Regions from separate parts of the Oceanobacillus sp. CF4.6 genome, predicted to be linked through region 2. Evidence: riboswitches for the same ligand, from Rfam matches in the RefSeq annotation. Region 2 holds a riboswitch; the other holds the start of a gene.
The links. A riboswitch is a leader RNA that binds a small molecule or an ion and turns the genes downstream of it on or off. The one in region 2 is predicted to bind S-adenosylmethionine.

Region 1: it holds a riboswitch for S-adenosylmethionine, as region 2 does, so the genes downstream of both, ACHABU_RS08790 (OsmC family protein) here and ACHABU_RS12210 (iron-containing alcohol dehydrogenase family protein) in region 2, are expected to answer to the same signal.

Annotation. Positions count from the first base shown of each region.
Region 1 covers NZ_JBIMEX010000004.1:129,801-141,296, forward strand. Annotated here, with positions in the region: gene queC (7-cyano-7-deazaguanine synthase QueC) at 1-317, shown strand, start outside; gene queD (6-carboxytetrahydropterin synthase QueD) at 317-784, shown strand; gene queE (7-carboxy-7-deazaguanine synthase QueE) at 777-1,505, shown strand; gene ACHABU_RS08790 (OsmC family protein) at 2,114-2,566, opposite strand; SAM riboswitch class I at 2,628-2,744, opposite strand; gene ACHABU_RS08795 (NADH-dependent flavin oxidoreductase) at 3,034-4,164, opposite strand; gene ACHABU_RS08800 (RNA-guided endonuclease InsQ/TnpB family protein) at 4,425-5,552, opposite strand; gene ACHABU_RS08805 (glycoside hydrolase family 3 protein) at 5,878-8,001, opposite strand; gene ACHABU_RS08810 (DeoR/GlpR family DNA-binding transcription regulator) at 8,382-9,146, opposite strand; gene ACHABU_RS08815 (YesL family protein) at 9,209-9,862, opposite strand; gene hisJ (histidinol-phosphatase HisJ) at 9,877-10,704, opposite strand; gene ACHABU_RS08825 (MATE family efflux transporter) at 10,707-11,496, opposite strand, start outside.
Region 2 covers NZ_JBIMEX010000007.1:84,484-95,979, forward strand. Annotated here, with positions in the region: gene pstC (phosphate ABC transporter permease subunit PstC) at 1-875, opposite strand, end outside; gene ACHABU_RS12190 (PstS family phosphate ABC transporter substrate-binding protein) at 979-2,007, opposite strand; gene ACHABU_RS12195 (ATP-binding cassette domain-containing protein) at 2,200-2,571, opposite strand; gene ACHABU_RS12200 (MerR family transcriptional regulator) at 2,849-3,739, opposite strand; gene ACHABU_RS12205 (GtrA family protein) at 3,824-4,279, opposite strand; SAM riboswitch class I at 4,472-4,590, shown strand; gene ACHABU_RS12210 (iron-containing alcohol dehydrogenase family protein) at 4,673-5,782, shown strand; gene ACHABU_RS12215 (MetQ/NlpA family ABC transporter substrate-binding protein) at 5,800-6,609, shown strand; gene ACHABU_RS12220 (hypothetical protein) at 6,683-6,829, opposite strand; gene arsC (arsenate reductase (thioredoxin)) at 6,908-7,327, opposite strand; gene ACHABU_RS12230 (arsenic transporter) at 7,341-8,630, opposite strand; gene ACHABU_RS12235 (ArsR/SmtB family transcription factor) at 8,645-8,989, opposite strand; gene ACHABU_RS12240 (N-acetylmuramoyl-L-alanine amidase) at 9,229-10,026, shown strand; gene ACHABU_RS12245 (glycerophosphodiester phosphodiesterase) at 10,047-10,808, opposite strand; gene ACHABU_RS12250 (glycerophosphodiester phosphodiesterase) at 10,876-11,496, opposite strand, start outside.

The DNA of each region.
Region 1 (11,496 bases), on a different contig from region 2:
CAAAGCATATTATTACAGGCGTTTGTGAAACAGACTTTAGCGGTTACCCGGACTGCCGTGATGTATTCGTTAAATCACTAAACGTAACACTGAATTTATCGATGGATGATTCGTTTGTTATCCATACACCATTAATGTGGTTGGATAAAGCAGAAACCTGGGAACTTGCCGACCAGCTTGGTGCCTTTAACTATGTTCGCGAGAATACACTTACCTGTTATCACGGAATTCGTGGCGGGGGATGTGGCGAGTGTCCTTCATGTAAGCTGCGAAAAAATGGGCTGGATAACTATCTGCAAAAGAAGGGGAATTCCTGATGTACGGATTTACTATTGTGGAGAACTTGCAGAAAATAGACAAAGACATTAAAAAGCATGAGCTCAAATACCATAAGAAACGTGTTCTGGTATGTAAGGAATTCACTTTCGATGCTGCCCACCACCTCCATTGCTATGAAGGCAAATGTAAAAACTTACATGGGCACACATACAACGTTATTTTTGGACTTAGCGGGTTTGCCAACGAAATTGGCATTGTCATCGACTTTGGAGAAATTAAAAGCATTTGGAAAGAACAAATTGAAATTCACCTTGACCATCGTTATTTAAATGATACCCTTCCAAACATGAATACTACTGCCGAAAATATGGTTGTTTGGATTTATGAAGAGATGGAGAAAGCACTTCTCGATAAATCAAATGAATGCCGAGTAGAATTCGTTAAACTCTATGAAACACCGACAAGCTATGCCGAGGCAAGACGGGAGTGGATGATAAATGAATAAGTTTCCGATACTTGAGATTTTCGGACCAACCATTCAAGGGGAAGGAATGGTCGTCGGTCGAAAAACAATGTTTGTCAGAACAGCCGGCTGTGATTATCGTTGCTCTTGGTGTGACTCTGCCTTTACCTGGGACGGCAGTGCTAAAGAAGAGATTGAAAGGTTGACTACCGACGAAATTATGACACGGCTCAAACAAACAGGCGGAGACCATTTTGATCACGTAACCATTTCAGGTGGAAATCCCGCACTCTTAGCCAATCTAAATGAACTAGTAGAAACATTACACGAGTTAAACATGGAAGTGGCACTGGAAACACAGGGTAGCCGCTGGCAGGATTGGTTCCTTGCAATCGATGATCTCACAATTTCCCCTAAACCGCCGAGCTCCAAGATGAACACAAATTTTGAAACGCTTGATTTAATTATTAAAAACTTAAAAATCAATAATCGGCTTAAAAATACAAGTTTAAAAGTCGTCATTTTTGATGATGAAGATTTAACCTATGCAGAAAAGGTGCATGAACGATATCCAGAGGTTCCCTTTTTCCTTCAGGTTGGAAATGATGACCTGGTAGAAAGTGAAGCATCTAACCTTGCTAGTAAACTTTTAATCAAATATGAATGGCTGATTGAGAAGGTTGTTGCATCAACTAAACTGAATCATGTTCGAGTTCTTCCACAAGTTCATGCCCTTATCTGGGGGAACAAACGTGGTGTTTAGTTAAATGCTTTATGTTTTTCGGCTACAAAAATATTGATTAGAGGAAGATCTCATAAACTCTTTCTCTTGAATTTTTTCCTTGTATGGTCATTCATCAGATTTATGAAGAACACTTTTCTGAACTTGTTTAATAATCCATTCAGTTAGCTTAAGTATATCAAATAGCAGGAAATTCCCATGAAAATAGTTTGATTTACAAAGAGTGATAAATCAATTTATATCAATAAAAAACCGCAGTAAAATTGTAAATATCACTGCGGTTTTGCTTGTGAATGGATTATTTCGACAAATTGTCCTATCGGGGGTAATAATTAAACAAGGCGGTCATTTGAGACTGTAGGAATAAATACAATGCTTGTTTTTGTATTAGAAGATAATGAATCGAGATTATTCTATGAATCACTGGGTGGAAGTAATAGATAAAGTAGAAGTAAAAATTGTAGGAAAGAAACTCATTGAACTTGTTTATGGATGGGATAATATTAAAGGTGTTTTTGAAAAGTAACTTATCTTTATTAAACAACCTGGCACAAGGGTAAAATAAGAATAAGGAACTATCAATCGATAGTTCCTTATTTTACTAAAGAAGCAGTCCCCACCTAACCATTCTATTTAACTGGGGTTTCTATTACTACTTTTGAAGAGGATAGATTTACCTGATTTGCAATGGTATCTCCCACAGGGCAATGGGCTTCAATAAATTCCTTATATGCCTGTATTTTCTCTTCAGGAGCATTTGTTTCAATATGGAACGTATAACGAATATCGGAAAAGCCTGGTCGTACATCCGATTTACCAAAGAATCCATCCAGATCAATATCCCCTTCTAATTCGACCCAAAAGTTTTGAAGATCAACCTCAAACTTTTCAGCATAAGTTCTAGCAACAATTGATTGGCATGCACCTAATGAAGAAAGTAGCAACTCTACTGGATTCATCCCTTGATCTGTACCACCTAAATTTTTAGGTTCATCTACTATAACTTTGTGACCTCTAGCTTCGGCTTCCACTAACACATTTTCCTTTAAAACCGTTTTCGCACTCACTGTTGTAATTGCCATTTTAAAATCTCTCCTTTTTCATTGGTAATTTATATTAATTATAAATTCATTTTGCTAGTTCCTCTCATCCGGAATCTCAGAATCCCTCTGAATTTGGCATCGGGTTCAATCTGAAAAGAAGCATTGAATTGGTTGCCGAGAGTTCACGGGGGCAGTCCCTCCCTCTCTCTTATAAGAAGTGATTTTAATGCTTATTATTTACATCGGAATTATTATATATAATATCACATTATTTTAAATAGTCAATGCACTAAATATTTCTAATTTATGAACAGACAGAAAAAAATTGTTAAAACGAAGAGTATTGTTTGTGAATTAACTCACTTAAATATTTGGTGCAAGTTCACTAATGCCATCCTCAAATCGCTACTTTATTAAACAATTAGCATAATAGCACTAATAAAAATTAAGGCGTAGAGAATTTAATTCTCTGCGCCTTAATTTTTATTGTATTTATATTTGAAAGGTTATTCCACCCCAGGAACCCAGCCTGGAACAGATGTAATAACTTTCCAAAATGGATCTGGGAAATCCAACGCTTCCTTGCCATTCAAATCAAGAGTCGTATTAATATCTGCTTCATTCCCACTTTCGATCTTCTGTACCCATTCTGGATCGATTAGAAGCTCTCTACCAAGTCCAATAAATTCGATTCCTGTCTTCATTGCTTCCGCTACGTCATCTGCTGTATAGAGCGATCCGACTCCTACTAGTGGCACCCGTTTATTGATTGTCTCCAAAAGTAATTCGATACGCGTTCTTGATGTATCGGCTTCTCTTCTCGCCTTAGACCAGAAGTGCTGCAATGATACATGTAGATAATCAAGTCCTCTATCTGACAGTACATGAACGAGCTGTAGCGTATCTCCCATCGTAATACCAGGGGTTTCCGGTTCCTCTGGGGAAAAGCGGTAACCGACAATGAAAGGAGCATTCGCATATTCTTTCACAGCATGTTGTACATTATCAATAACTGCTAACGGAAATGTCATTCTTTTTTCTATATTACCACCATATTGATCTTCTCGTCTGTTGGCATGTGGAGAAAAGAATTGCTGGATCAAGTATCCATTTGCACCGTGAATTTCAACACCATCGAATCCAGCTTCAATCGCTCTACGCGTCGCCTGGCCGAACGCTTCAATAATTTCTTCGATCCCTGTCTCCGTTAATTCTCTTGGTACTACTCCAAGCGTTCCCGCGCGTTCTGCCGGAATATTACTTGGTGCTGTGACATCCCCATCTGGAACTTGGTCAGAAGGACTCATTCTTCCAGCATGAAAAATTTGTAAAATTGCTTTCGCTCCCTGGCTCTTAATGCTCTTAGCAAGTTGTGCTAAACTAGGTATTAATTCGTCACGGTCACAACCAATCTCACCCGGAAAACCCTTCCCACCTGGTGTGATATTTGCAACTGCTGTAATAACAGCACCCACACCTTTCGCTCGTCGGGCATAATATGCTACTTCTGCATCGGTCACAGTGCCATCTGGATTGGATGAGTAATTTGTCATCGGTGCCATCATCATTCTATTTTTTATTTCGATTCCATTTGGTAATTGATAAGACTCAAGTAACGCTGTATATTTAGTTTGCATGATTTTCCTCCATTATATGATAATTAGATTCCACCTATTTTAAATGAATATTCAATCAGAATAGCATCTTTTTTGAATGTATGGAAATAAAATGAACTACGTGAATGACCCCACCGTATCATTCTTTCCGAATGCTTGAAGATGGGGCTTCCTGTTTCACAGACCACTGCATCGAAGGGGTTTCCTAAGATGGCTGACATCGTCTCCACAGGCTTTGATTATACTGTTCGGACACAACCTTGCCCTACAGTTTTTATTGATTAGTCCATCACTAACATTTGATCTAATTGCTCTAACCCTTTACGCAAAATATTTAGGCTGGCATTGTAATCACGATCCAGGATAGTTCCACAGCTTTTACAAACATGCGTGCGGATGGATAAGGATTTTTTCACACGCGTACCACATTCAGAACAATCTTGGGTCGTAAATTCTGGATTGACTTTGATAAGTAATCCACCATTCCTTTCACATTTGTAAGATAACATATTGCGAAATATTCCCCATCCTGCATCAGAAATGGACTTAGCTAAACGTTTGTTTTTTACCATATTTCGAATGTTTAAGTTTTCTACTGCAATAACGGAATAGTATTTCGTTAGATTGTAACTCCATTTATGTAAGGTATCTCTTCGTTGGTTAGCTACTTTTTCATGAAGCTTACGGATTTTGATGACTTGTTTCTTATAATTGGCTGAGCCTCGCTTTTGTTGGGAAAGCTTCTTTTGTGCTCGTTTCAACTTCTTTTCTGTTTGACGAAAAAATCTTGGGTTATCAAAGCTTTTACCATCGGATAAAACGGCATATTTATCCAACCCAACGTCAATCCCAACTACAAGGTCTCTGTTGATTGGTGCTGGATATACTTGCCTTTCGACACTAAAAATAGCATACCAGCGTGTTCCTTGTCGTTTTATAATGAGTTGTTTGATCGTTCCGTCTATCGGACGATGTAAATGAATTGGTATTTGACCTAGTTTTGAAAGTTGTAGATTTCCATTCGTGGCAAAAGATGCTGCGTAGCGATGATGTGAGTTTGGTTTGAAGCCAAATTGTGGGAAAGTCATGCTGTTGTAATCTTTGTATTTCTTAAGCTTTGGATAATTTGCTTGTTTTCGAAAGAATTTTACAAAGGCCTTATCTAATCGAATGAATACTTCTTGTAATGGTTGAGAAGGTATTTCTTTCAGAAAAGGCTTACTACTTTTATCTAACTTTAATTGCTTTTGCATAGCAAAGCGTGTGTATGATTCTCTAGATTGCTTATATTTTCGTTGTTTATCCAGAAGTGCAGAATTATAGGCCTGACGACAATAAGAAATCCAACGATCCAGTTGTTCTTTTTGTTCGTCTGAAGGATAAATTTCGTATTTTTGATTCAGCAACATAATTTGCACCTCCTATACCTAATTATAGAACGTATGTTTCTAAAGTGCAAGTGTTTTTGCTATCGCAAACCGAAATTCATCTCCCCCTTAGCCTTAGGCGCAGCCCGGTACAGGCTTGAAAAGGGAGACTTCTTTCGGAATGCTGTTAAAAAAGCAATAATTCTCTGAAATTATTTTGCCCAAATAAATGAACTTTTTTCAACTCGAAAAAAACTGGCTACTTCCATGCAAAAAAAGAGGTCATTTCTCAGGTCTAACAATCTGAGTAATGACCTCTTATAATGTTAAAGAATGTATCTGTAACACATAAATAATTTTACTTCAATTAATACCTTAATCCATGACCTAGTGTATAAACGTTTCCGTCACTATCTTTATATGCATAGCTAAGTCCTTCAGGCATATACTTGTCCTTGTCATAGCCTGGTACATCATTTCTTGACACACTTTCACCATTCTGATAAACAGCAATTACTTGTTCACTTGCTGGTAGTGTCATTGGAAGAACACCTACTGGTTGGCTATTGCCTGCGATAACTTCAAACTGTGCATTATAGAAAGTATCGTATCCAGCAATTAATGCATCTGCAAGTGGTTCCACGTTTCCAAGAAGCCATGGTAATGTCACATTCACACTGACAACCACTTTACCACCGCGACTACGAACATTGTCTGCCACTTCTTTTAGACGATTGATACCTGTTATGGTAGTTTCCTGATACAATGAACCATCCAAAGCGGATACTACTTTATCCTGACAAATATCAAGTTCTAATAGTCCTGGTGTCGCATTGAAGTAAGAACCAGATTTTGGATGTAAGAACATAATCGCTACATCAGCTTCTTCATAGTTATCGGTCAACGTAAACTGACCAAGCTCAAGACATTCTTTTCTTGCCTTTTCCGTGTATGCTGTTGCCCGTTCTTCTTCCTTGTGTAATACTTCCACGTAAACTTTCTTACCGTCAAGCTTTTCCGCTGTTAGTGGTAATGTTTCGTTTTGATTTTTAAGAATGGTTACAGATTTTTTATGGCCCTCATATGCAGCATCCCAATTAGCTTTGTTACTAATTACAGTGGTAGCCGATTCTGGTGAATTATACGTACGATCATCGAAAAGACCTAACGTAAACATTTCTGTAAGCAGTCGCTCATTCGCTTCATTAATACGGTTTTCACTAATCCATCCTTTGCTGATGGCTAGTTTAAGATTCTCAATATCATTTGTATCCGCAACAATATCTGTCCCAGCATTAACCGCTTTAGCAAAACGTTCGGCCTCACTCAAGCTTTCAACGCCCCAGCTCATATTATTGATAATACCGCTGTCACTATTGATATAGCCTTTGAATCCAAGTTTTTCCCTAAGAATATGATTGATGAAATATTGATTAAATGTGAAGCCTACCTCTTCGAATGGAATGTCTTTCCCCTCGAACTCCTGTACCACACTTTTCTTGATACTTGGAATAGAGTAATATGGCATAATGGACGATGTTCCATGTTCTACTGCTGCTCTAAATGGTGGTAAGTGATATTTCTCTAAACTCCCTGGAGTTGGGTATAGATTCCACTTTCCTTCTTCATAATGGGGGTCAAATCCATTTTCCCTTGCTCCGCCACCAGGAAAATGCTTCGTTGTCATTGCAATACTATCTTTCCCTAACGCTTTACCTTGGAATCCATCAATCAGGCGACCAATTGCATCCGAAATAAATTCCGGATCTTCTCCAAACGTACCGTACGTCCGCTGCCATCTTGGATCTGTAACAGTGTCCGCCATATACATATAACCTTTTCTAATTCCAGTTGCATCCCACTCATCGCGGGCAATTTTAGCAAATTCGCTAATAAGTGATGCATCTCCACCATCTTTAATTTCTCCCTGTGCTGCGGCTGCAAGTCCTAAGGTTCCAGGCCATGTGGAGAAAATTCCACCTGCATCGTTCATACCAAAAACAGGTTCTGCATGTTCATTTCTTGAGTTCGATGCGATCAAGACAGGAATACCTAAGCGGGTCCCTTCAGCAACTTCATTCATTTTATTTATCCACTCTGCCATTTCAGCTGGGCTAAAGTTGTCTCTTAAAATGAAATGTCTTAACTTTCTATTCTCAATCGTATGTGTTGTCCCATATACTTTTGATGTGGCAAAGATCGTTTCCCCTTTTTCCACAATAGATTCATCTAACACACCATCATGACTTGTTTTTTTCTTGTCCTCTTGAGAAAGTCCCATTTTACGTGAGTTAATCAGCATCATACCGATCTTCTCATCGATATTCATTAAGGAAACAAGGTTCTCTGCACGCTCTTTTGGACTCAGGCGCCAATCTTCATATGGATCGAGTTTCCCGTCTCCATTCAAATCTTTAAATTTCAGACCATCTTCTTCAATGAGTTTCTTTGTTTTGACTTCTAATTCTGGTTGCTTGTTACTATATTCCACTTTATTGCCTCCTCTATATACTATCTATTGTTTGCGCTTTCTTTTATTTAACACTACAATTATAACAGTAAAATGACTAAAATGTGTAATAATTTGTTGGGTAGATAAACAAACGTAGTTTCAAGACAAATATATGATTAATGTATCTAGCTAAATAAATATGAGAAACTTTAGAATCAATGATTAATTATTTTAGTATAATATTTGAAGTCATCAATTATTATCCCAATTCTTGATTATGGAAATAAAAAAAGCTAACTTAGAAAGTTCTTAGTTAGCTTCACTTCTATTAAAATCGCTCTCTTATAATTGCTTTTTCCACTTGTATCCCTGATTTATCTCCTCGGCACGCCATCTGTTATGCCTCGTCAAATTTCCCCTCATTCGACTGCAATCCACTCGTACCCATTCTCATACCAATGACTCGGCTTAGCCTCATTACAAATCACTTTAGATATATTCGTTAATGGTCCTATTTCAAATAATGATTTCTTATCCAATTTAGATGCATCGGTAAGCAGGATCGATTCTTGACTGCAGTGAATCATTGCTTCGGAGACGAGCGATTCATCCATATCGAAATCATAGATTGAGGAGTTTGTTACCCCGCCACATGAAATAAAGGCACGGTTAAAACTAAATCGTTTCAAAAATTCAACCGTATAGGCACCTTTCACAGAAGTTTGATATGGATTTGTGATCCCAGGTAACATGATAATCTGTCCTGTTATCCGCTGTTCTTCAATTGCTAAATTAAATCGGCTTGCAGCACTTAACGAGTTCGTGACAATAGTTAATCCTTGCACATTGTCAAGCATATCCGCAATATGCACAGTCGTTGTCCCAACATCGATAGCTATTGTTTCCCCATGTTGAATGATTGCTGCAGCTCTTTTGGCAATTTGCTTCTTCTCGTCAATATGTACGGACATTTTCTTTTCAAATATCATTTCCTTTTGAGTCTGGATAAACGGTACTGCCCCACCGTGAATACGTGTTAGTTGTTCATTTACTTCAAGTTCTGCTAAATCCCTTCGAATGGTTTCAGGGGTAACATCAAGTGCTTGTGCTAACTCAGCCACCCAAATCTTCTCTTGGCTTTCTAATTGATTTAGAATCTGCAAATGCCGCTCTTCTTTATTCACTTGTCTCCCCCTTACCTATTTACCTGTCTTATTCAATCTTACAAGATACTCCCACCATTTTACTAATAATAGATACGCGTATCTTTTTGACCTTTAAACCAACCTTTAACTTTTTGTTCCTTTTTCTGAAAGGTTGGAAGTATGATTTTCATAATTACGAAGCAAGGAAAACTAATTCCTAGAAAGGGAATGAACCCAGGTACTTGGTATACGATAAAATAATACAACCCAAGAGAGACAGCAAGTAAAATCATTGTTCCAAGATGGGTAAACGGATAAATCAATGCATTTTTTACATACTGCATAAACGATAGCTCGGAATGTGTAAAAATAGGAAATACGATGAATAGCGAAAGAAGTGAAAAGACAAAGAATAAAAGCATAAAGTGCCCCAATACGAACATTCCAAAGCTAGTAATCGACATAAAATAGCGAAAATCGATCCAAAGAATTGCTGCAATCAGTACAATAACATACCCTAGTGCATTACTTTTCCAAAAGTCATTTCGATAGTAATACATAAAATCCTTTGTCATTTTGACGGGTTTTTTGTTCATCAGCCATTTACGAAGTACTGCAAACAGTGCATGGGTTGCTGGAAATATACCCAATATACCGAGACCTAACAGCGTGAAACCGACCCAAAGGAAGTTTAATATGAGCAGGCGATACACCCATTCTCCTACATGATTCATCTTATTTCCTATATCCTGCATGCTCATTCCTCTTTCTATAATGTTTTATAAGCTTGATAGCCTCTTCCTACATCCGTAACATGGTGTGCATCCGATCCATAGACAAAGGGAATCTCCATTTCCTTCACCTTTTTCATAATCTGTAGCGATGGATATGGCTCCCCACAATAAGGCTTAAACATTCCGGCCGTATTAAAATCTAATTCATATTGATTTTTCTTTACCTTCTCTAACAATTTATCGATTAACAAAATCGACTCCGCTGATAAATGCGTTTCCTCATCTTTATAGAAGGTTTGGAATTTCTGACAGAGTGTAATATGTCCTACCCGCTTCGGTTTATAGATACCTAAGTCAGCGTCGACGAGTTGTAGTAAAGTCTGAAAGTATTTTTCCTGTGCTTTTTGAAATGTTCCATAGTGATGAATCATTCCATTCTGATAATCCTCCGGGCTATAATCAATGACACGATAGCCACCCGCTCCTTGTAAAAAGTGTAAAGATAAAATGCTGTCATCTATGAGTTTTCCATATTCATTTAAGAAATCAGTCGTATCATCTTCAAACCCTGTTAAATAATCAACCTCGAAGCCTACATGTATGTTAATTTCCTGTTCATATTTCTTTTTTAACTGATGCATTTTTTTAAGATAATAGTCTACGTCTGTTAGGCTCATTCCCGCGGTCATAATCGCTTCCTCATCACCGGATGCTTGATCCTTAAAGCCTTTTGGAAGTGGTGTATGTTCCGTTATACTATAATCTGTAAAGCCCAATTCAATTGCTTTTAAGATAAAAGGTTCAACGTCCTCCCCTGAACCATGAGGACAAAACTCTGTATGTGTATGACCGTCCCTTTTCATTGCTATTCTCCTTTTACTAATTCATTGCTATCAAAAATACGAATCTCTCTCCATGATTCACTGGACCACCGAATATACAAGATAATCGCTCTTATCCACTCATCTAAAATAAATACAATCCATACTCCGACAAGTCCGTATCCAAAATAGACACCAATTAGAAAGCTCATCGGAACAGTAAATAAATAAGTAACGAGGATGCTCACCATCGTAGGAAATTTCACATCTCCGGCAGTATTTAGTGCACCAATTATAATTTCGTTTACCATGCGTGCTGGCTCAAGCAGGACTCCCATCCATACTAACATGAATACCATTTCCTGGATGTGCGGATTATCGGTGAAAATCGGAATGATAAATGAGCTTGATAAGGCAAGCATCGTTGCAGTAAGAATAGCTATGCCAACTGATTTAAAGATCAATTGATTTGTCGTTTCTTTAGCTTCTTTCTTCAAATCCATTCCGAGATAACGCCCAATGATTATCTGATTCGCCAGTGATATGGATGCAGCGAGAGTGAAGATGATTGCCGTTATATTTTGTGTATATATTTTCGATGTGACCATTGCTGTTCCAAATATCGCGATAATCCCCGTAATAATCAATTGTGAAGTCGTATAGGAAACATTCTCCATTGCGGAAGGAAAACCTAGTTTAAATATAGACTGAATCGTTTTTTTCTCCAGCTTCATTGTATTAAATGATGAGAGATAATTTGGCAAAAGCCGAATAAAATAGATGATAAATAAAATTGCTCCTATGAGACGCGCAATAATTGTTGATGTAGCAACA
Region 2 (11,496 bases):
ACAGCATACAAGCTGTAATATATCGTCGATCCAGCAGGCGCTTCCCCACCAGAGACTTCAACAATATATGCAGTCATAGTCTGCATAGATTGAGTTATGTCGAAAGTAAAGTTTTTGGAGCTTCCACTTGCAATAGTAACAATCATTGTTTCACCGATTGCTCGTGAAATTCCAAGCACAAATGAGGAAATAATTCCGGATAATGCTGCAGGAATTACAACCTTGAGTGTTGTTTCCAATTTTGTTGCTCCCAGTGCCAGTGCGCCCTCACGCATGGTATTTGGTACAGCAGTCATAGCATCTTCGGAAAGGGATGCAATCATTGGAATAATCATAACCCCCATAACAAGACCAGGGCTTAATATATTAGTTGCTTCAACAGCCGGGAAAATTGATCTAATGACTGGTGTCACAAACGTAAACGCAAAAAATCCGTAAACAATTGTAGGTATTCCAGCAAGTATTTCCAATAATGGTTTAAGCGTTCTTCTTACTTTTTCTGAAGCATATTCACTTAAATAAATTGCAGACATTAATCCAATAGGTCCTGCCACAAGCATCGCTATAATTGATGAAATAACGGTTCCTGTTATCAAAGGCAAAACACCAAATTCAGGATTTTGACTCAATGGTTTGAGTACAGTTCCCGTAAAGAATTCCCAAATCGGGACAATTTTAAAGAATTCAATTGACTCAGCTAATAAAGTATAAATAATTCCTACTGTTGTCAGAACAGAAATAGATGCAATGATAATTAATATGGTAGGAATTAATTTTTCCGTCACATTGGAAAAATTCCTCTTTTTTTTCTTCTCTGCAATCATTTCTCTGACATTAACAGCGTTTTTTTTGTTCAAATCGCTGTTTGTTGCCATTTTACGGAGCACCCCTTCCAGAGCTTAAAAGTCACAATAAGATGAGAGCAAAACTACCGGCTCTCATCTTATTGGACTTCATTTTCAATTTTTATACAAGTTATTATTTAAGACCTTCCAACTCTTCAACAAGTGCTTGTGCTTCTTCATCTGGGATTGGAGCAAATCCAGTTTCACCAGCAAATTCGTTTGTACTATTCATTACATATAAAGCATAATCAAGTACTTGGGCTTTTTCTGTAGCGTTGTTCGTGTTCAAGTAAGTGAATACTGGACGAGTGAAACCAGCATAGTCACCATCTTCAGCAATTGTATCTAGTGATGGTGCAACTGGACCGTCACCAAAGTCAACACTTACTGCATTAATTTTGTCCTGGTTGCTATCATAGTATCCAAATCCAAAGAATCCGATTGCGTTTGTATCTTCAGATACAAGTGTTACAAGTGTAGAATATTCTTGTTGTAAATCAATTCCTTCAACTAGATCTTGTTCTTCAAGAATATTTTCATAGAAGAATTCATACGTACCATGGTTTTCATTTGGACCGTAAGTTTGGATTTGTTCTTCCGGCCACTCTGGATTAATATCAGACCAGTTTGTATATTCACCAAGGAAAATGTCTTTAACCTGTTGCTCAGTCAATTCAGTTGCCCAGTCATTTTCAGGGCTTGTAACGATTGTTAAACCATCCAATGCAACTTTAAGTTCCATTACTTCTATACCAAGTTCATCTGCTTTAGCTTGTTCTTCTTCTTTAATTTGACGAGAGGCATCGTTAAAATCTGTTCCATCTTCCATAAGGAATTTTTCAAAACCAGCACTTGTTCCAGCGCGGCTTACTTCTACAGAAACACCTGGTTGTTCGTTGATCATATATTCTTCAGCAAGTCTAGCCATTAAAGGATAAACTGTACCAGAACCGTCAATTACTACGCTACCGTCTAACTCAGTTGATTCACTATCCGTTTCTTCTGTATCTTCTGATGCTGTATCTTCTGAAGCTGTGTCTTCTGAAGCTGCTTCTTCAGATCCTGTATCCTCCGTATTTTCTTCTTCTGACCCACCACAAGCTACAAGCACTACTGCTAAAGCTGCAACGAGTAGAAACATTAGGTACTTTTTGAATTTCATGTTAAATTGTCCTCCCCTGATTATGTTCTATTTTTGGGCTTGTTGTTTTGCCCTCAATTGATAGTATAGTAGAGAAATATTAAGGAAGTATGTTCCTTATGTAAATGTTTTGTAAAGTTATAGGGATATAGTCGCGTTTTTGTGGCCATATAACGCAAAAAACGGGCGTTTGACCGGTTTTTTCCATTCATGTTAATTCGTTGATGATTCTCTTTTAATTGTTTGTAACTCCAATTCACCGTCCGTAATTTTATAAACTTTATCACAATAATCTATTAGACGGGTATCATGTGTAACGATAATTGTTGTTTTATTATTTTGAACGGTTACTTCCTTCAACATTTCCATTACTTCAAAGGCGCGATCAGAATCCAAGGATGCTGTTGGTTCATCGGCAAGTATAATACTTGGATTGCTGTACAACGCTTTAGCGATGGCTACACGTTGACGCTCCCCACCAGATAAATCACTCGGGAAATTGTTTAATAGTTCATTGATTCCCAATGAGTGGTAGAGGTTATGAAGTTCATTCTCATTTAAATTATCCTGTTTTACTTTATCCAACAGCTTCATCTGCTTCCAATTTCAAATCCTTCTTCTATCAGTGAGTCATCTGCAATAACCTCTCCTTCATTTTGAAAAGCTTCCTCCTTCTATTATATTTGGCATAATGAATTCATCATCATTGATTCCAAATGTAGTGTAGATACATTTGCTTTTGTATTCCTAACAATTGCAATAAAAATAAGTATAAACAGTTTTTTATTACTTTCACGATGTGATCGTTGAGTTTCTAAATAAAAAAGAATCTGCAAGGTGTTGAAAACCCTTTACAGATTCTCTATTTTTTATTTACTTCTGTCATAATCTGCGACCAACTGTCGTAGGAACTATCTATATTCCATTGGCGATCTCCAATTTTAACTCCCTCTACCCCTAACCCTCCTACAATAAACTTTAATTCAGGAATGTTCACAGAAAGGACATCTATATATTTCTGAATGATCGTTTCATCTTTCTTACGGGATGTTGAGATCGCTATAATATCAATATCTTTTTCCTTTATTAGCCCTTCAAGTCCCTCCAATGGTGTATCAGCACCAATATATGTCACTGGATACCCTTTTTCATTTAAGAATAAAGTAAACAGTAGAAGGCCAATTTGGTGCTGCTCACCTTGCGGGCAGATTGCCATCACTTTTGGAAGGGTTGATGCAGTCTCGAATATACGAAAGAAATTCATAAATCGCTGTAGCACAAGATTGGTTATCATATGTTCTTGTGCAACGTGAATCTTCCCCTCTTCCCACGCTTTCCCTACCTTATACATTAACGGTACAATAATGGAATGAAAAACTGTCCGGTAGTGGAATTGAGAAAAACATAGATCAAGTAAAACATGGCATTTTGCTGTATCGAGATGGAGAACCGCATAATACAATTCCTCTATCTGCGCTTGATAATTTCCTTCTTCCGACACAGACATTGGAGAAGAAACAGAAATTTGTTCCTCTTTTAAGGAATGCAGCTGTTTAACAGCCTGACTTACCTTCATTCCATTATCCTGAACCTGCTTTTTTACCCATTTTAAATCGGTTATATTTTCTTCTGTGTACTCACGATGTCCGGAGGCTGTTCGTTCTGGTGTAATTGCATGATAGCGTGTCTCCCAGGAACGAATTGTAACTGTAGGCATGTCCAATATTTTTGAAACTGCTTTGATGTTATACATTTTAATACCCCATTTATAATAACTATATAATAACTATACAAAAAATATACATCAATTATTCATTAAAATCAAGAATGGGTAAAATTATTTAATCCGCTTCGATACGTTACGACGGAAAACAAAATAGCGCATAAAGAAAAAGCTCGCCGTTGAAGAAAGAAACATTGCAGCACCTTTGGCAATGTTATTTTGCACAAATACCGGTATTGAGAAAAGCCCTAGTAAAGCGATACCACCGATAAACACGAGATTGCTGATTCCGAGACTGACGAATGCCTGTATGCAAAAAAAGATTAATTCTTTCTTGTTTTTACTCGCTTTCTTCCTGAATGTCAGATTGGCATTGAACAGATAACTATTCGTGACCGCTAACGTATAAGCAATTGTATTAAATAATAGAAGGATTTCATTATTATCTGCATACCAAAAAAACAGCAGCAAGTTCAACGTACCGATATCAATAAGGGCATTCATCCCTCCTATTGCACTGAACTGCAAGACTTGGAATGTATTCTCTTTCTTGTTAGATTTCCGTATCATTTATGATTACACCTAATTCTTTTTAATTTGTAATTTTTTGCTTATTTTATCATAGTCTTGCTTATTCCACTATAATACAGCCAGAAATGCAATTCCCGTAATTTAATTTATTGGAAATTCCGTTTGTTCATAAAAAATGATTGACTTTTAAAAAGATTAATATTACGATGTAGAAACAACTTTATAACATAACTCTTATTGAGAGTGGTGGAGGGACTGGCCCGATGAAACCCGGCAACCTTTCTGGGAATTCTTTTTCCGATAAAGGTGCTAATTCCTGCAAAATACGTCTGTATTTTGGTAAATAAGAGGGGACTGCTATTATAAAACGCAAATGCCTCTCTTACCCGAGTGGCATTTTTTAGTTTCCCTAACATCAAAGGAGTGATACACATGTCAATTGCTACGGTGAAAGGATCACCGGGTCATTATCGAATTGGGGAACAGGTTCTAAACGAACTGAACAGTCTTCTTTCTGAACTGAATGTTAGAAAAGTGCATATTGTTACAGGCGAAAAATCATGGCGGGCAGCAAAGCCTTATCTGCCAGACGAATTTCATACGATCGATCCGAATCATATCACTTTCATCAAGGGGCATTGCACCATACAAAAAACAATAGACCTGGCAGGAAAGTATGATAATGAACATGTAGAAGCAGTTATTGGAATCGGTGGTGGCACTGTACTTGATATTTCAAAGGCGTCTGCTGCCCGAGCTGGTATAAAATCCATATTAATTCCAACGATTGCAGCGACCTGTGCCGCATGGACACCATTGAGTGTATTTTACCATGAAGATGGGAAGCATTCACATTATACAGAATTTCCTGTAGCAAATACACTCGTACTCGTTGAACCAGCGATTATTGCCAAAGCGCCGCTGAAATATTTAAAAGCAGGTATCGGCGACACACTAGCTAAGTATTACGAAGCGGATGCTCTTGTAAATTCCTTTTATAAAGGTGTGGAACTGCCGATTTGGCTGCAAGTCTCCCAATTTACTGCTAAAATTTGTCGTGATATTCTTTTAAAGGATGGAAAAGCAGCATTAGATTCCGTCAAAGAGGAACAAGTAAACGACGAATTGATCCGTGTTATCGAAACCATCATACTGACAGGAGGTATGGTTGGAGGATTTGGCGGCAAAGCAGGAAGAATTGCTGGTGCTCATTCCATTCATAATGGATTAACGGAGGCAGATGAAGTGAAACGTTTCCTTCATGGTGAAATCGTTTCTTATGGAATTCTCATTCAACTGGCTTTAGAAGGAAAAGAGAGTGATTTAAAAAAACTGCTAAATTATTATGATGAATGGGGATTCCCAGTAAATTTGAAGAGTTTAACCATCGATGCTGAAGACGAAGAACTTTTAGGAAGAATCACCAAAAAAGTATTACTACCAGAGGAATCCATTCATTTTATGGACATTGAAATTACAGAAGATACTGTCTTAGCAGCATTTCATACCGTAGAAAAGCTAACCTATCAAAAAGCATACTAACAGAAAGAGGGATGATGATGAAAAAAGGACTATTTTTAGGATTTGTTGTTTTACTTATAGGATTATTGGCAGCATGTGGTGGATCGGATGAAGTAGAGGGTCTGCTAGAGGATGATAAACTAACTGTTGGTGTAACCGCAGGACCACATGAAGAGATACTGGAAAAGGTTGCAGAACTAGCTTCTGAAGAAGGAATAACCATTGAACCTGTAGTATTCAGTGACTATGTTATGCCGAATGTAGCATTATCTGAAGGTGAAATTGATATAAATAGCTTCCAGACAGAGCCATTTTTTGATCATATGAACGAAGAACGTGGTCTAGAACTAATTAAAGTAGCCGATACAGTAACTTTTCCAATGGGAATGTATTCAGAAGAAGTAACAGACCTTAAAGAATTGGAAGATGGTGCACGTATTGGACTTCCGAATGACCCAACTAATGGCGGACGTGCACTCTTACTTTTCGAACAAGCTGGTTTAATTACAATTGAAGAAGGCTTAGGTGTTAATGCTAGTATCAATGACATTGTAGAGAATCCAAATAACTTTGAATTTATTGAACTTGATCCTGCTCAAATACCTAGACAACTTGGGGAAGTTGATGCAGCTGCAATTAATTCTAACTTTGCACTTGAAGCTGGGCTTCTTCCAGGAGAAGACTCTATCTTCATCGAACAGGATTCTCAATTTGTGAACCTGATTGCTGTACGAGAAGAAACGAAAGATGATGAAGTTGTTCAGCAATTTATCGATCTCTACCAAAGTGATGAAGTGAAGCAGTTTATTGACGAAAACTTCGAGGGTTCCGTCGTACCTGGATGGTAAGAATAAAAGCATAAATGCCCAATTGAATCATTAAAATGTAAAAAGTGCGGATCTATTATGATCCACACTTTTTTTATTTTTTATCTGTAATATACTCATTCGGTGCTTCGCCATTCTCAGAGTTATGGTTCTTATACTGACTTTTTCGGCCATTACGTTGCTCACCGGTGTTTTCATTTTCTTTAAACTGATTGTTGTGCTTCTTCTCTTTATTGCTCATTTACGAATGCCTCCTCCTACCTTACTATCCCTAGTTTTGTCGAAGTGAGGTGTTTTATTCATGTTGAGCATTAAAGATTTACTCACCTGTCTCTGCAAAACGTTTAATTCGATCTCCTATTTCATCGCGTACGCGTTGGAAAACTTTCCAAACTTCTTCTTCAGTTCCCTCTGCTTTTGCCGGATCATCAAAACCCCAATGTTCCCGTTTTACTTGAGGAGGCGTCATTGGACAGCGGTCTGCTGCATCCCCACAGAGAGTCACAGCCAAGGTAGCATGATCTAAAAATTCCGTGTCGATTTTCTCTGATTTTTGATTCGATATATCCACCCCGGCTTCATTCATCGCTTTAACCGCATTAGGGTTCAAACCGTGTGCTTCAATTCCAGCACTTCTAACGGACCATTCATCACCAAGGTACTTTTTTGCCCAACCTTCTGCCATTTGGCTTCTGCATGAATTGCCAGTACATAGAAAATAGATTGTTTTTTTATTCATTCTGTAACCTCCATTAAAAAATTAGTAATGTTAAGTACAGCCCAATTAATGTAATAAATAAAATGGGTACCGTTAAAATAATTCCTGTTTTAAAATAGGTCCCCCATGATATTTTAACTCCCTTTTTCGATAGAACATGGAGCCATAATAACGTTGCAAGTGAACCAATCGGTGTTATTTTTGGTCCTAAATCAGAGCCGATAACATTAGCATATATTAATGCTTCCCGAATAACTCCGGTTGTATCTGTTTCAGCTATTGCGATCGCATCAATCATCACAGTAGGCATATTATTCATTACCGATGAAAGGATAGCTGCAATGAATCCCATCGACACAGTAGCAACGAATAAACCTTGTTCCGCTGCAGTCTGAATAATGCCCGCCAGTACATCCGTCAATCCGGCATTACGCAGTCCGAAAACAACGACATACATTCCGATGGAGAAAAATACAATGTTCCACGGTGCACCTTTAATAACAGCCTTCGTATCCACTGCCTTGCTTTTCCTTGCCATCAGAATGAAAAATATTGCTATGACTCCCGCTACAATCGATACAGGTACCTGGATAAACTCACTGGCAAAGTAACCAATCACCAATAGCCCAAGTACATACCATGATAATCGGAACATTTTATGATCCTTAATTGCTTCTTCCGGATCTTTTAATTTGGATACGTCATAATTTTTAGGAATACTTTTTCTAAAGTAAAGCAATAACACTAGAATCGTTGCAGCTAATGAAAACAGGTTAGGTATGATCATACGTGATGCATACTCCACAAACCCGATATCAAAGAAATCAGCAGATACGATATTTACAAGGTTACTTACTACAAAAGGAAGTGACGTCGTATCTGCAATAAATCCACTTGCCATAATAAATGGAAAAATCATTTTTTCACTGAAGTTTAAATTACGAACCATAGCTAGAACAATAGGTGTTAGTATTAACGCCGCTCCGTCATTTGCAAATAATGCAGCAACAACAGCACCTAATAAGCTAATGTAAACAAACATCTTGATTCCATTTCCTTGCGCAATGCGCGCCATATGTAGAGAAGCCCACTCAAAAAGTCCAATTTCATCTAAGATTAATGAAATCAGAATGATGGCAACAAATGCCAACGTAGCATTCCATACAATACCCGTCACTTCTGCTACATCACCAAAGTCCACTACGCCTACAATCAGAGCAAGTACTGCTCCTCCAACCGCAGACCAGCCGATGGACAATCCTTTTGGTTGCCAAATTACTAAAATTAAAGTTGCTATAAATATTAATACTGCTAATACTGACAAAACAATACCCCCAATTAACAACAGGTTATACGATTCCCCTGTTCTTCCAATTCTTTTATTTTATCCTCCTGATTAGGAAGCTGGTTTAGAATTTGTTCAATAAATGGATAGTATTCATTACTTTTATTAATGGAATAAAAGATCCATTGTCCTTTACGCTCTTCCAAAACAAGCCCTAAATCTTTCAATTTCCTTAAATGTTGACTAATCGATGATTGACTCGTCTTAAATATCTCAACAAATTCACATACACAACAAGCTTGATTTTGAAGAATTTTCAGCATCGTTAATCTTGTTTTATCACCTAATAATTTTAATAATAGTGCTGCCTTTTCCATTTCTATAGCTGTTTGTAGCACGTTCGTTCACCGCCTTTTGTATCGCAGTATTAGTATATAATGATTCGCTTATATATTCAATAGGAAATGATCAATTAATAAACTTTACATTAATTTCCCGATTGGTCACCCCCTCTTTTAAAATTCCTTCGATTGTAGTTATGAATAGGAGGTGACAACCGTGGAACTTACTTAAATGGCTAATTGTCCAACTCGAAAATAGGACTCATCCATACACTAATTATTAGGAGGAGATAGTAATGAAACTGTATTTAGATCCTGGCCATGGTGGAACGGATCCAGGTGCCTCGGGATATGGCTTAAAAGAAAAAGATATTGTATTGGATATCGCTTTTCGAATACGTGATATATTAACCGGTGACTACAAAAATGTAAGTATACGGATGAGTCGAACAAATGACAGTACCAAAAGTTTGCGTCAACGAACAGATGAAGCGAATGCATGGGGCGCTGATTATTACTTATCCATCCATTGTAATGCTTTTAACGGGGCTGCTGAAGGATATGAAGACTTTATTCACAATAGTCTACAAGCTAACTCACAAACTGCAAAGTTCCAGAATATCCTGCATGAGGAAATCACAAAAGTAAATCAGTTGCGAAACCGCGGTCAAAAGAAAGCAAACTTGCATGTTCTTCGTGAATCATCCATGCCAGCCTTTCTATCGGAGAATGGTTTTATTGATCACCCCGGTGACTCCGCATTAATGAAAAAGAATGCATGGAAACAAAATGTCGCACAAGGGCATGTAGATGGATTGGCCAGAGCCTTCCAGTTAAAACGTAGAGAAAATGTTACAGATTCAGGAAACCTGTACAAGATTATTGCAGGTTCCTTTAAATCAAAGAATCATGCTGATGATCGTTTATCACTTCTGCGTTCAAAGGGGATTGACGCTTTCTTGGTTAATGTGACTATTTCAGGAGTAAGGTGGTATCGTGTACAGGCGGGAGCATTTTCTAGCAGAAAGCATGCAGAAAATCATTTGCGAACAGTAGAAAACACAGGAGTATATGCAATTATTGTTCAAGATTAAATGGGGGAAAGTGCCTTCATTTAATCTCTTCCCAATAACTGCTTCGTAAATGCAATATCGTCTGTAAAATATCCATCAACACCCAAATCGTTCACTCGTTCTTGTTCTTTTTTCTGTGTATGCATGTCGGTGAAAAACACATGTACTTCTTTTCCTTGGCTGTGTAATTGATTCACACTTTCTACATTTACATCTGTTGATTCCATGCCGATATACGGATAATCGACTGACAATGCCTCTCTAAGATTGAATTTTCCTTTACCAAAAAGCAATGTTAATGGTATTTCAGGAGCAAGTTCACGTATTCTTTCCAGGCTGGTTTGAGAGAATGACTGGATGGTGATCAAGCCCTTCGTAATTATTTCATGCTTATTCAGTAATTCAATGAAAGGCTCCTCCATCACAGCCTCGCCATCAACCAATCTTGTTTCAATGTAATAATGTTCCGTATCTGAAAAAACGTTAATAATTTCCTCTACGGTTGGAATTTCTTCTTTTATCGTTTGATTATTAAAAACCTCTACGGTTGTAAAAGACTTTATTTCACTCCGTGTATAATCAGAAACATTCCCTGTTCCAGTTGTTGTACGATCAAGCGATTCATCATGCATAGCTATAAGCTTGCCATCTGCTGTCATTCTCAAATCAATTTCCAGGGCATCTACCCCTTGTTCTGCAGCAATTTGATAAGCTGGAATGGTGCTTTCATTAAACTGATCATTCGCTCCACGATGAGCAATAATTTTCGGCGAATCAACAATGCTCGATGGCGCTGATTCCATCTCTCCCAGAGCAAACCAGCTGACCAGGCTCACAATAAGTATAAGTAGAGACAGAATAGTTATTTTTTTATACAAATGCTTTTCGCTCACTTCTAAAGAACAGCGCTTTTTCCGGGAAGTCTGTAATAATTGCATTCACCTTTAAATCGAGCAGTTGCTTAATTTGATCACGATCGTTGGCCGTCCAGACTCGGATACTCGAATACATATCTCTCCAAGGGTATGAATTTGTTAATAAAACATCCTTAGATACATGCAATGCTTCTAAATGAAGGGTTCGTATATAGTCCTCTGGTAGTGAAATATGGTGATCCAGCAACCATGCGATACCAGCATTCTGATCCAGTTCTTTTATGCGCAATATGCTAGGTAGATGGAACGAAGAGTAAATGACCTTCCGTCCATTCCCATATTGCTCCACAAGTGAAAGCAACTTTTCTTCCATACCTTCGTAATGAAACATATTTTTCTTCAACTCAATATTGAGCTCAATATCGTATGGAATTAGTAGTTCCAGGACTTCTTGCAGTGTCGGCACTTGTTCAGATATCCAAGATTTCTCATCGAATAGCTGAAAGTTTGAATATTTAATTCCTGCACTGTATTTTTTAATTTCTGCTAATGTGCAATCTTTAATATAACCTGTTCCATTTGTTGTTCGATCAAGGGTTTCATCATGAATGACGAC